Tardiphaga sp. 709: one gene and its partner. The protein of the gene in region 2 interacts with the protein of the main gene of each other region in a pairwise test. Links are inferred from orthologs where the notes say so. Each region holds a gene or a part of one and is shown on either strand. Other genes may lie near its edges.

Region 1 (3,045 bases), 1.2 Mb from region 2 along the record:
TCGGCGTGGCCCTTCTGACGGCCGAAGCCCTTGGCTTCCGTGACGGTAATGCCTTGCAACCCGACTTCCTGAAGAGCCTCTTTCACCTCGTCCAGCTTGAAGGGCTTGATGATGGCTTCGATCTTTTTCACTGAACGTCTCCCCGGCACTTCCAATCAGGCCGCAAGTTATTTGCCTCAAGTCGCTTTGACCATTGCGCGTTTTGCGCACACTGTTCGATACCCAATTTCGGGCGTTATTGCGCTGCCGCCACGCCGCACCGACGAAATCTCGCCCGATGCGGTAGACGGTCGGCCACCCCTGTCTCTTGAACAGGTGTCTTTCAACATTTGCCGGTGAGCGCGACGGACCCGAAGCTGGCTTCCCTAAAAGCAGGGTCCGTGCCAAGTTCGCTCCTCGGCTATTTTTGAAGCATTATCAGGTTATTACATCGCACCTGACGAGGTTCGCATCAAGAGTATTCGACTACTTTTGCCTACATAGTGATCAAAGTGATCGTTCGATGTGCAGTTTTACTCTGCTGCGTTCGCGTGTGACGCGAGTGCCTTCCAAAAAGGCGTAGTGAGAAGCGAGATGGATATTCTAACGACCGACGAGATGGCGCGCGCCGATCAACTCACGATTGCGGCGGGCACGCCAGGCTTCAAGCTCATGCGCGCTGCGGGACGGGCGGTCGCGGATGTGGCGGGCGAACTGGCCGAGGAGGGGGCGATCCTGGTCGTTGCCGGTCGTGGCAACAATGGCGGCGACGGCTTCGTCGCGGCGGCCGAGCTTGCGGCGCAGGGGCGTGACGTTTCGGTGATCCTGCTGTGCGACCGGGCGACGCTGAAGGGCGACGCGGCATTGGCTGCCAAGGGATGGAAGGGCGAGGTGCTGCCCTGCGATCCCTCGCTGATCGGGCAGCCGGCTTTGATCATCGACGCGCTATTCGGCGCCGGGCTCAATCGTCCGGTCAAGGGCGACCCGCTGATCATGATCGACGCCATCAATGCGGCCGGCGTGCCCGTACTGGCTGTCGATCTGCCGAGCGGGATCAACGGCGATTCAGGGGCCGTGATGGGCGGCGCTATCAGGGCGACCGAGACGGTGACGTTCTTCAGGCCCAAGCCGGGTCATCTGCTGGTGCCGGGCCGGGTGCATTGTGGCCGGCTGCGGGTGATCGACATCGGCATCGACGAGGATGTGCTGGCGGAAATCCGCCCGCAGACTTTCGAGAACAATCCGGACCTGTGGGCCGACGCCTTTCCGGTGCCGAAGATCAACAGCCACAAATTCTCACGCGGCCATGCCGTGGTTGTCTCCGGCGACATCGCTGCCACCGGCGCTGCCCGGTTGTCGGCCCGCGCTGCGCTGCGCGGCGGGGCGGGGCTGGTGACGGTGGCGTCGCCGCGCGATGCGCTGGCGGTCAATGCCGCCGCGCTGACTGCGGTGATGGTGCGGCCGGTGGATACGTCGGCGGAGTTCGCCGCGCTGATCGGCGGCAAGGTGTCAGCCTGCGTGATCGGGCCGGGCGCTGGCGTCGGTGAACGGACGCGCATGTTCGTGGAGGCCATCCTGGCCACGAAGCGACATGCGGTGCTCGATGCCGACGCGCTGACCAGCTTCGCCGATGCGCCCGAGCTACTGTTCGGTCTGATCAAGGCCAGCCCGGAATCCGGCGTCGTGTTGACACCTCACGATGGTGAATTTTTGCGCATCTTCAGTAAGCTAGATGGGGAACATCCAGCAGCATCTAAACTGGAGCGCGTTCGTCTGGCGGCGCAAGAGTCAGCTGCTATCGTACTGTTGAAGGGGCCGGATACGGTCGTGGCGTCGCCGGACGGCCGAGCCGCCATATCAGCCAATGCGCCGCCATGGCTGGCGACCGCCGGTTCCGGTGATGTGCTGGCCGGCATTATCGGCGCGCTGCTGGCGCAAGGCGTTCCTGCCTATGAGGCCGCCTGTATCGGCGTCTGGATGCATGGCGAGGCGGGCAGCGAAGCCGGCCCTGGGCTGATCGCCGAGGATCTGACCGAGGTGCTACCGGCGGTGTTCCGCCGGCTCTACGACCAGCTCGGTATCCAATACTGAAAAGGCCTAGTCGACGCTATACCAGCGGACCTGCCGCGGGGCGGCCCAGTCGACGACAAAGGCTTCCATCAGCCAGCGCCCGACATTGTTGGCGGCAAAGGCGATGCGCTGGGTCTGGCCGGCGTCCAGCGCCAGGGTGTCGAGCCAGAACGGCTTCCAGCCGTCATCGAGTCTGTCGAGCAGGCGGACATGATGGCCGTGAATCTGGAACACCATCGGGCTGGTGGCCCGGTTGGTCAGCGCAAGCACCACGGTGCGGCCGGGCTTGGTCCGGAATGCCGGTGGTGTGCTGGCGGACAGATCGACCGGCTTCACCCATTCGGGACTGACGGCGCTCAGGGCCATATCGACGCGCAGCGCGCCCTTGAGATCGAGCTGAGCGGGCAAACCGTTGGACGGCATCGGCGCGGCGGCCGGCAGGGGCGTGGCCCGTAGCGGCGGATCGTTGGACATTTTGATCTGGCCGATCGGCCGGGCTGTCTTGCCGTCATGGAGCAGGATCGCCGAGGTCGATCCCGCCGGCCTGACGGCGTCGAGGAACACGTCGACCCGGGTTCCGGGCGCCAGCACCACCTGATTGTTACGGGCAGCGAACGGCTCAGAGGGCTGGCCGTCGATGGCCATCACGCGCACCTCGTGATCGTCGAATTTCAGAGCGATCACATTGCGTTGGCAGCCATTGATGAGACGGAGTCTGAGCCGTTCGTTGACCCGGGCCGACAGCTCTAGCGTGGATTTCCGGTTGATCAGGAACAGCGCGGCAGCGTCTTTCGGATCACTGGCGGGGGCGAGCAGACTGCCGTCCGGCCTGAGGCGGAAGTCCTCGATCAGCAGCACCTCGTCGCGGTCCACCTCCACCGGATCGCTCTCCTGGACGACCAGGCTGCGGACCTGGGACGGCAGCGCCTGACCGTCGCCGAGCAGGCGCATGTCCAGATAGGACGTTCCGGCGCTGCGCATCTGCAGCTTGAACGC
Region 2 (5,984 bases):
CTGTTGAATAAGCCCCGCGGCGAATTGAACCATTTTGCCGTTCGCGCGACCTAAGCGCGCTTCTCAATGAGTAAGGGGAATCGCATGACTTTTCGCGAATCCATCAACCGGCTTTTCGGCAGCACCTCAACGCCCGAATCTGAAGAGCGCGCCAGGCGACTGAACGCGTCCATGGATGAGTTTGTGCGGCTACTGCATACCAATGGCTACGACAGCAAAAGCCCCACCACCCTTAGAGAGGTGGCAGGACTTTCGGAACGTCCATCCTGCGCTCAGGACGCTCAGTCTTCCAACCAAAACCTGTGAGAGTCGTTCCTAGGTCACTGCTGGCGGTACCGCGATCGGCTTGCCCGTGTCCTCTTCGGTGCTGCACGGCTGAATAGTGTAGCCGTCCTCCAGCACCGTCTTGCCGTCCACAACATCAACGAGTCCGGCTTCGTCGGCATGTTGCCAGACGTCCTCCTCGGTCGGGAATTCCTCGCTGAGCTTCTGGTCGTCTTCGAATAGCGCGTAGGGCATGTGCCACCTCCGACGCTGCAACGCGGCGGAGGTTGAATAGTTCGATCGCAGTGGCCAATCTGCCCACCCGTCAACCGGCCCATGGAACCTCGGTCAGAAGCAGGGATACGCCCGGCCGTCCTGGCCGCGATAGGCCGCGGCCGATTGCTTGCAGCGGGCGGCGAGGGGACCGTCGTAATAGGCGAAGGTGCCCGGCTGCAGACCCGGACCGTAATTGTGCCCGAACTGGATCCGGTAGGGCTGGCCGGGTGCGGCAAAGACGAAGGTCTCGGCGCTGTGATGATGTTTCCAGTGCCGCGCGAAAGCAGGGGTCGCGACCAGCGTCGACAGGATGATGGCTGCACTGAGAAACTTCATCGGGGCTCTCCGGACATGACGATTGCAGATGTCTGCGACGGCTGAAGGGATCAGATCACGTTGCGACGGCGATGCGCAAGATGCGCGCGGCGCGCGCTTGACGCCTTTCTACTGGGATCAGATCGCAAGGCGAGCCCGTTGTGTTAACGAATCCACGCTGCGATCCCGCGCATTTGAACTTCGCCTGATGCTTGCGCGTTAGGCTTACCGGCAGTTTAGACCGCGCCCTTAACCCATCCTGCCAGGCGTTCGAATATCGTACCGCCGAGATGCAGGACATGGCCATGCGAACCCTTTCAGCACTGCTTTTCGTGATCGCGACCACGCTTCCGGCCGCAGCCGCCGATGGTTTCAACATCGTCGTGCCCGGTCGTCCCGGCGTGCCGATCATCATCAACGGCGTCGACGCGTCGTATCGCGTGATCGAAGGCGACTGGGGCCTTGATCGCGGCATTCATATTCAGCCGACCGTTTATGGCGGTCGTTACGTCGATCCGGTGCCGAATGTCGGCCACTACTATCCAAGCCTCGGTCACAAGCCCGGCTACGGGCGTCTCGAGATCGAGCCGCCGGCCAATCGCAAATTGCCACAGCCGGCCGAGAGCTTCCACGAGCACTGGTCGGCGAAATCCGCACCGATGGGGCGGCAAAATGAAGTGCCGTTCAATCCACCTGACGTCATCGTCGCACCGCCGGAATTCCGGCGCTGACCGATCAATCACCAACACCAAAAAAAGACACCCGACAGGAGAGAGTATTCATGCGTAACGTGATTTCGAAATGGGTTGCGGCGTTTGCCGTTGTCACCGCCACGGCCGGCGCCGCGCCTGCCATGGCTTGCGGAGGCGGCCTGTTCACCTCAGGCGGCTGCTCGCCTTGCGGTCAGGCCTATGTCAGCCCCTGCGGCCAGAGCTATAGCGCCGGTTACGGCTATGCCGGCGTGGCCGCCTATGAGCGGCTGCCCGATCCGACGCCGGTGACGCGTCAGTATTATTACGCCAACCAGGGCCCGACCTTCAGCGGCCCGGGCATGTTCGCGCCGGTCCCGACCTATCAGGAGACCGCGATCGGCTGGCGCGGCTATGGCCAGGGTTACGGCTCCGGCTATCGCCGTGGCTATTACGGCGGCCCCTATGCCAATCCGGTGAACTACTCCTATGGTCCGGCATATCGCGCGCCGGCGATCTACAGCTATCCGTCGCGCAGCCAGTATCGTGCGCGCCCGAGCTATCGTTACGGCTACAGCATGCAGCCGCGCACGCGTTACGGCACTACGCAGCGCAGCTACGTGTCGCGCACCGGTTATCATCAGGCGCATCGCTATGGCGCGCCGAAGGTGATGTATGCGCCGCGCGCCGCAGGGCCGCAGCGTGGTTATCATCAGCCGCAGCAGCATCGCCGCTCGTACTGATCTGATCGGCACTGATCTGAACGCAAAGAAAAAGCCCGCTCGCAGCGATGCGAGCGGGCTTTTTTGTTGCCTGCTGTGTTGCCTGCGGATCTAGCCCATCAAGCCGAGCTTGCTGGCGCCGACATAGAGCGCAAGCACGGCGGCGTTCGACACGTTGAGGCTCTTGATCTCGCCGGGCATGTCGAGCCGCGCGACGACGCTGCAGGTCTCTCGCGTCAGCCGTCGCAATCCGCTGCCTTCGGCGCCGAGCACCAGCGCCAGCGGCTGTTGCAGCGGGATCGCGCTGATGTTCTCGGTTCCCTCGCTGTCGAGACCGACGGTCATGAAACCGAGGTCGTTCAATTCATTCAGCGCCCGCGCCAGATTGGGCACCGTGATCATCGGCACCAGTTCCAGTGCGCCCGAGGCGGATTTCGCGAGGACACCGGTGGCTTCCGGGCTGTGCCGGGCCGTGGTGATGATCGCCTTGACCGCAAAGGCCGCGGCCGAGCGCAGGATGGCGCCGACATTATGCGGATCGGTGATCTGGTCGAGCACCAGCACGATGCCGTCCTGGGACAGGCTGTCGAGATCCGGCGATTCCAGCGGCTCGACCTCGGCCAGCAGGCCCTGATGCACGGCGTCGGGTCCCAGCCGGCGGTCGATCTCGTCCGGACGGACCAGGATCGGCGCCACGCGGGTGTCGATTTTCTCCTCCCCGAGGCGCCGGGCGGCGTTTTCGGTCAGAATCAGCCTGCGGATGACCCGCTGCGGATTGGCCAGCGCCATGGTGACGGTATGCCAGCCATAAAGGATGGCCGGACCATCGCCACCGCCGGATTCCCGGCCCCGGCGGGGTGGGCGCCTTCCATGATCCCGGCCCTGATCACGGGTTTTGTCGCGGCTTTGGCCGCCGTGGTCGTCGCGCCCCTTGTCAGGGCCGCGCTGGAATCGCTGTTTTCGCTCTCGATCGCTCATGGCACGGCTTGTCTCACGCGGACCGAATAATGGCAATTTGGGGCCCCGGAAAGAGGTTCGGAGAGGGCGGATATTCCTGCCCGGATCGGTTGACTTTGCCCCATGGCTTCCGTCATAAACGCGCCAACCGGGAGCCCGTTTACGGGCGCGCGTTTTAACGTCATCCATGGCCGTCCAGCCACTGATTTGGTGGGACTGCCGTGTTGGGCCAAGGTCTTGTTGGCTTGGTCCGATGGCGTCAGGCGGGGGAGTGTCCCGAGTGGCAAAGGGAGCTGACTGTAAATCAGCCGTCTTATGACTTCGAAGGTTCGAGTCCTTCTTCCCCCACCATTTTCAAATCGCTAGCGAATTTCCCCTGACGGGGTCGAGCTTGTAAGCAATCCTGTAAGCAATTCCATTTTCAGTGTTTGTTCTCGTCGCGCGGCGGGCTTGAAGTCGCGTCCGACCGCTTCCCCCGCCCTAGCGCATTTCTGGCAACGCAAGCGGCTTGAAAGGTCGTGGACGAAGGTGGTCGGCGGACATCGTAGCGCAGCGAGGTCGATATTGTTTGGCGTCTTGCACCGCGAGCATTCAATCTCCAGCCAGAGGAATCCGCCGTTGACGGCCTGATCGACTGTAGGAGAAGGGTCAATCGGTTCGCCATCCGCCCACATCCGTTCGTTCCAGCTTTCGCAGAGAAGTCGGTCGGCTTGCTTGATCAGCGCGTCACCTTTGGACCGCATCTCGTCGGACTGAGTAGCCAGGATGGAAGTCATCCCACGCGCTTTTCGGAGCTCTTTGCTCAGAGCTTTTCGGTCGCCTCCCGATAGGGGCGTAGGGTGATATTTCGGAGCCATATGGGCATCCAGGCGCAGTCAAAATGGAAAATCAAAATGCTAGTTCGTCTCAAATGATGGCCAGCAGGCGTCCTCCTCGAGACGTCCCGTGCGTTCCTGGCAGCCGTTGTCGAGGAGCTTCATGCCGACGTCTTTCCAGACAGCATGTTGGCCATAGATACGCACAGCATCCACGGTCCGAATTTCCACGATGCGGTCGCAGCGGCGGCAGGAGACGCGCAGTACATGCCGCGGAATCTCAGATAGGCGCCGCTGCTGGATAGGGACGCCGGTGCGGATTTGTCCACGCGGATCTCTGATGATGGAATCCCAATAGGCCTCCGGCAGGTCGTCTGTCGGACTAGGCGTGGGGGTCGCAGGCTCGGGCGGGCGGCTCGGCTTGGAGGCCAGCTTTTCCATCTGTTTTGGCGTCGGCATACGCCAGCTCGCGGGTCTGTCACTCATGTCTTCGACTGGAACATATAGAGAACAAATGTCGAGCCCGTTGAGGTTGAATTTTGCGGGGTCTGTTTCCGGGCGGCAGTGGTCCAACGGTGACCCATAGGCTTAAAGGCAGGCGACCTTATTGAGGGTTAACCCTCTAGCCCGTCATGGCGACGTAACGAAGCGTCACAGCGTTACGCACAATAGGGGGAACCTCCACCATCGGCGGCCCAAATACGCTGCTACACTCAGCCACATGACGGACGACACTGCCACCATGGCTGACTCGATTTGCGATTTGACCGGCTCGCCGAAAAAGAGCGCGATCAACCACGCCACGGCCATCAGGCCTATGATGTAGGGGATAAGGATCACCGGTCTTCATTCCTGGCAGATTCGTGCCCACACGGCAGGAGTTTGTCGCAAACGCGTATTCACTGGTTCATTGGAAGGCGTTGCGCGGTAATCTTTCGCGACTTCGGCCTAATACGTCATGGTGAGCTCCAACTGTGGTTGCTCACGAGTGGGGAGGGGATGCCCCCTTTCGAATCCAATAAACACGGAGGAGCGTGGCCGCGAAAGTTGGCGGCCCGAACAAGCCGATGTTGAGGCCGTGCACTATGGTAGTCGCTTGCGATGTCGAGACGATAGCTAACGACAGGAGGTAGCTTCCCAGTGCCGCCAGATATGCGGCCAGAAAAACAAGCCAGCCAACGCCCACGAGCAATCTGACGAGCGCATAACCGATTGCGCTGCCCGGTATCCGGCCCGCAACAAACAACATCAACCAGACGATCCAAAGGTCCATTATCGGGTACTAGCCTGTTTCCGGCGTCAGTGGCCTTGTTTGATTTTGGCAGTGGCCTGATTTGGTTTTTGGCACAAAGTGCACAGGACTTTCCCGGGCAAGTTTGCAAAATATTCCCTCATCTGAGAGGCGGGCCATAGCGTCTCCAAGAGACTGGGAACATGACGTGACAGACTACCAAGCACGCTGCCGAAAGGTTCTTGAACTACATCGATCAGGGGTTCTTTCGTCGCTGATCGCAGAACGATTTGGGGTTAAGAGCCCTGCCGTAAACCGGATGATCAGAGACGCGGTTGCCAGTGAGGAGAACGCGCCCCGCGAAGGTGACAGTTTACCCGCGGTGCACGGCCAGACGAGGTGAGCTAACTTTTGATCTGGCTCAAGGAAACGTCCCACGCCGGATCGACTTTGGCTTGATGGCTAAGCGCGACCAATCGAACGAGACTGAGGCGAAGGAGCCCAAGCCGTCCCGGCTGGAGGAGGCGCGACAGATCGTTGAGGAATACGCGAACGACCTTCGTGCGATCATTCGGAGGCTCCGCAAGATGAACTAAGGCCGCCTCAGTGGGCGGCCTGTTTCATTTCAAATAACCCCGTCGGTCGGTCTGGTTGGCATCTGCGATATCGTCGTCATCTTGACACGAGGAGCAGAGATCAAGCTGGCTAATTCGTT

Evidence for each region.
Region 1: the proteins of rlmB (region 2) and RSO67_RS00070 interact in binary tests that used the Escherichia coli proteins (3 or more experiments, as listed by UniProt). The link is inferred for Tardiphaga sp. 709 from one-to-one orthologs.

Annotation. Positions count from the first base shown.
Region 1 is NZ_CP135529.1:10,227-13,271, forward strand. The notes cover bases 1-2,821. They hold RSO67_RS00070 (NAD(P)H-hydrate dehydratase), read left to right. Parts: upstream 1-573; coding sequence 574-2,070; downstream 2,071-2,821. Other genes in these bases: RSO67_RS00065 (P-II family nitrogen regulator), read right to left, coding at 1-131; RSO67_RS00075 (multicopper oxidase family protein), read right to left, coding at 2,077-2,821. Outside these bases: more of RSO67_RS00075, read right to left, coding at 2,822-3,045. UniProt on the Escherichia coli protein: Bifunctional enzyme that catalyzes the epimerization of the S- and R-forms of NAD(P)HX and the dehydration of the S-form of NAD(P)HX at the expense of ADP, which is converted to AMP.
Region 2 is NZ_CP135529.1:1,191,447-1,197,430, reverse strand. What follows is about bases 1,312-4,267. They hold rlmB (23S rRNA (guanosine(2251)-2'-O)-methyltransferase RlmB), read right to left. Parts: upstream 3,245-4,267; coding sequence 2,378-3,244; downstream 1,312-2,377. Other genes in these bases: RSO67_RS06230 (hypothetical protein), read right to left, coding at 4,120-4,267; RSO67_RS06235 (hypothetical protein), read right to left, coding at 3,586-4,080; RSO67_RS06250 (hypothetical protein), read left to right, coding at 1,637-2,287; RSO67_RS06255 (hypothetical protein), read left to right, coding at 1,312-1,586. Also shown: RSO67_RS06270 (hypothetical protein), read left to right, coding at 85-306; RSO67_RS06265 (hypothetical protein), read right to left, coding at 316-519; RSO67_RS06260 (hypothetical protein), read right to left, coding at 613-876; more of RSO67_RS06255, read left to right, coding at 1,161-1,311; more of RSO67_RS06230, read right to left, coding at 4,268-4,497; RSO67_RS06225 (TMEM175 family protein), read right to left, coding at 5,975-5,984. UniProt on the Escherichia coli protein: Specifically methylates the ribose of guanosine 2251 in 23S rRNA.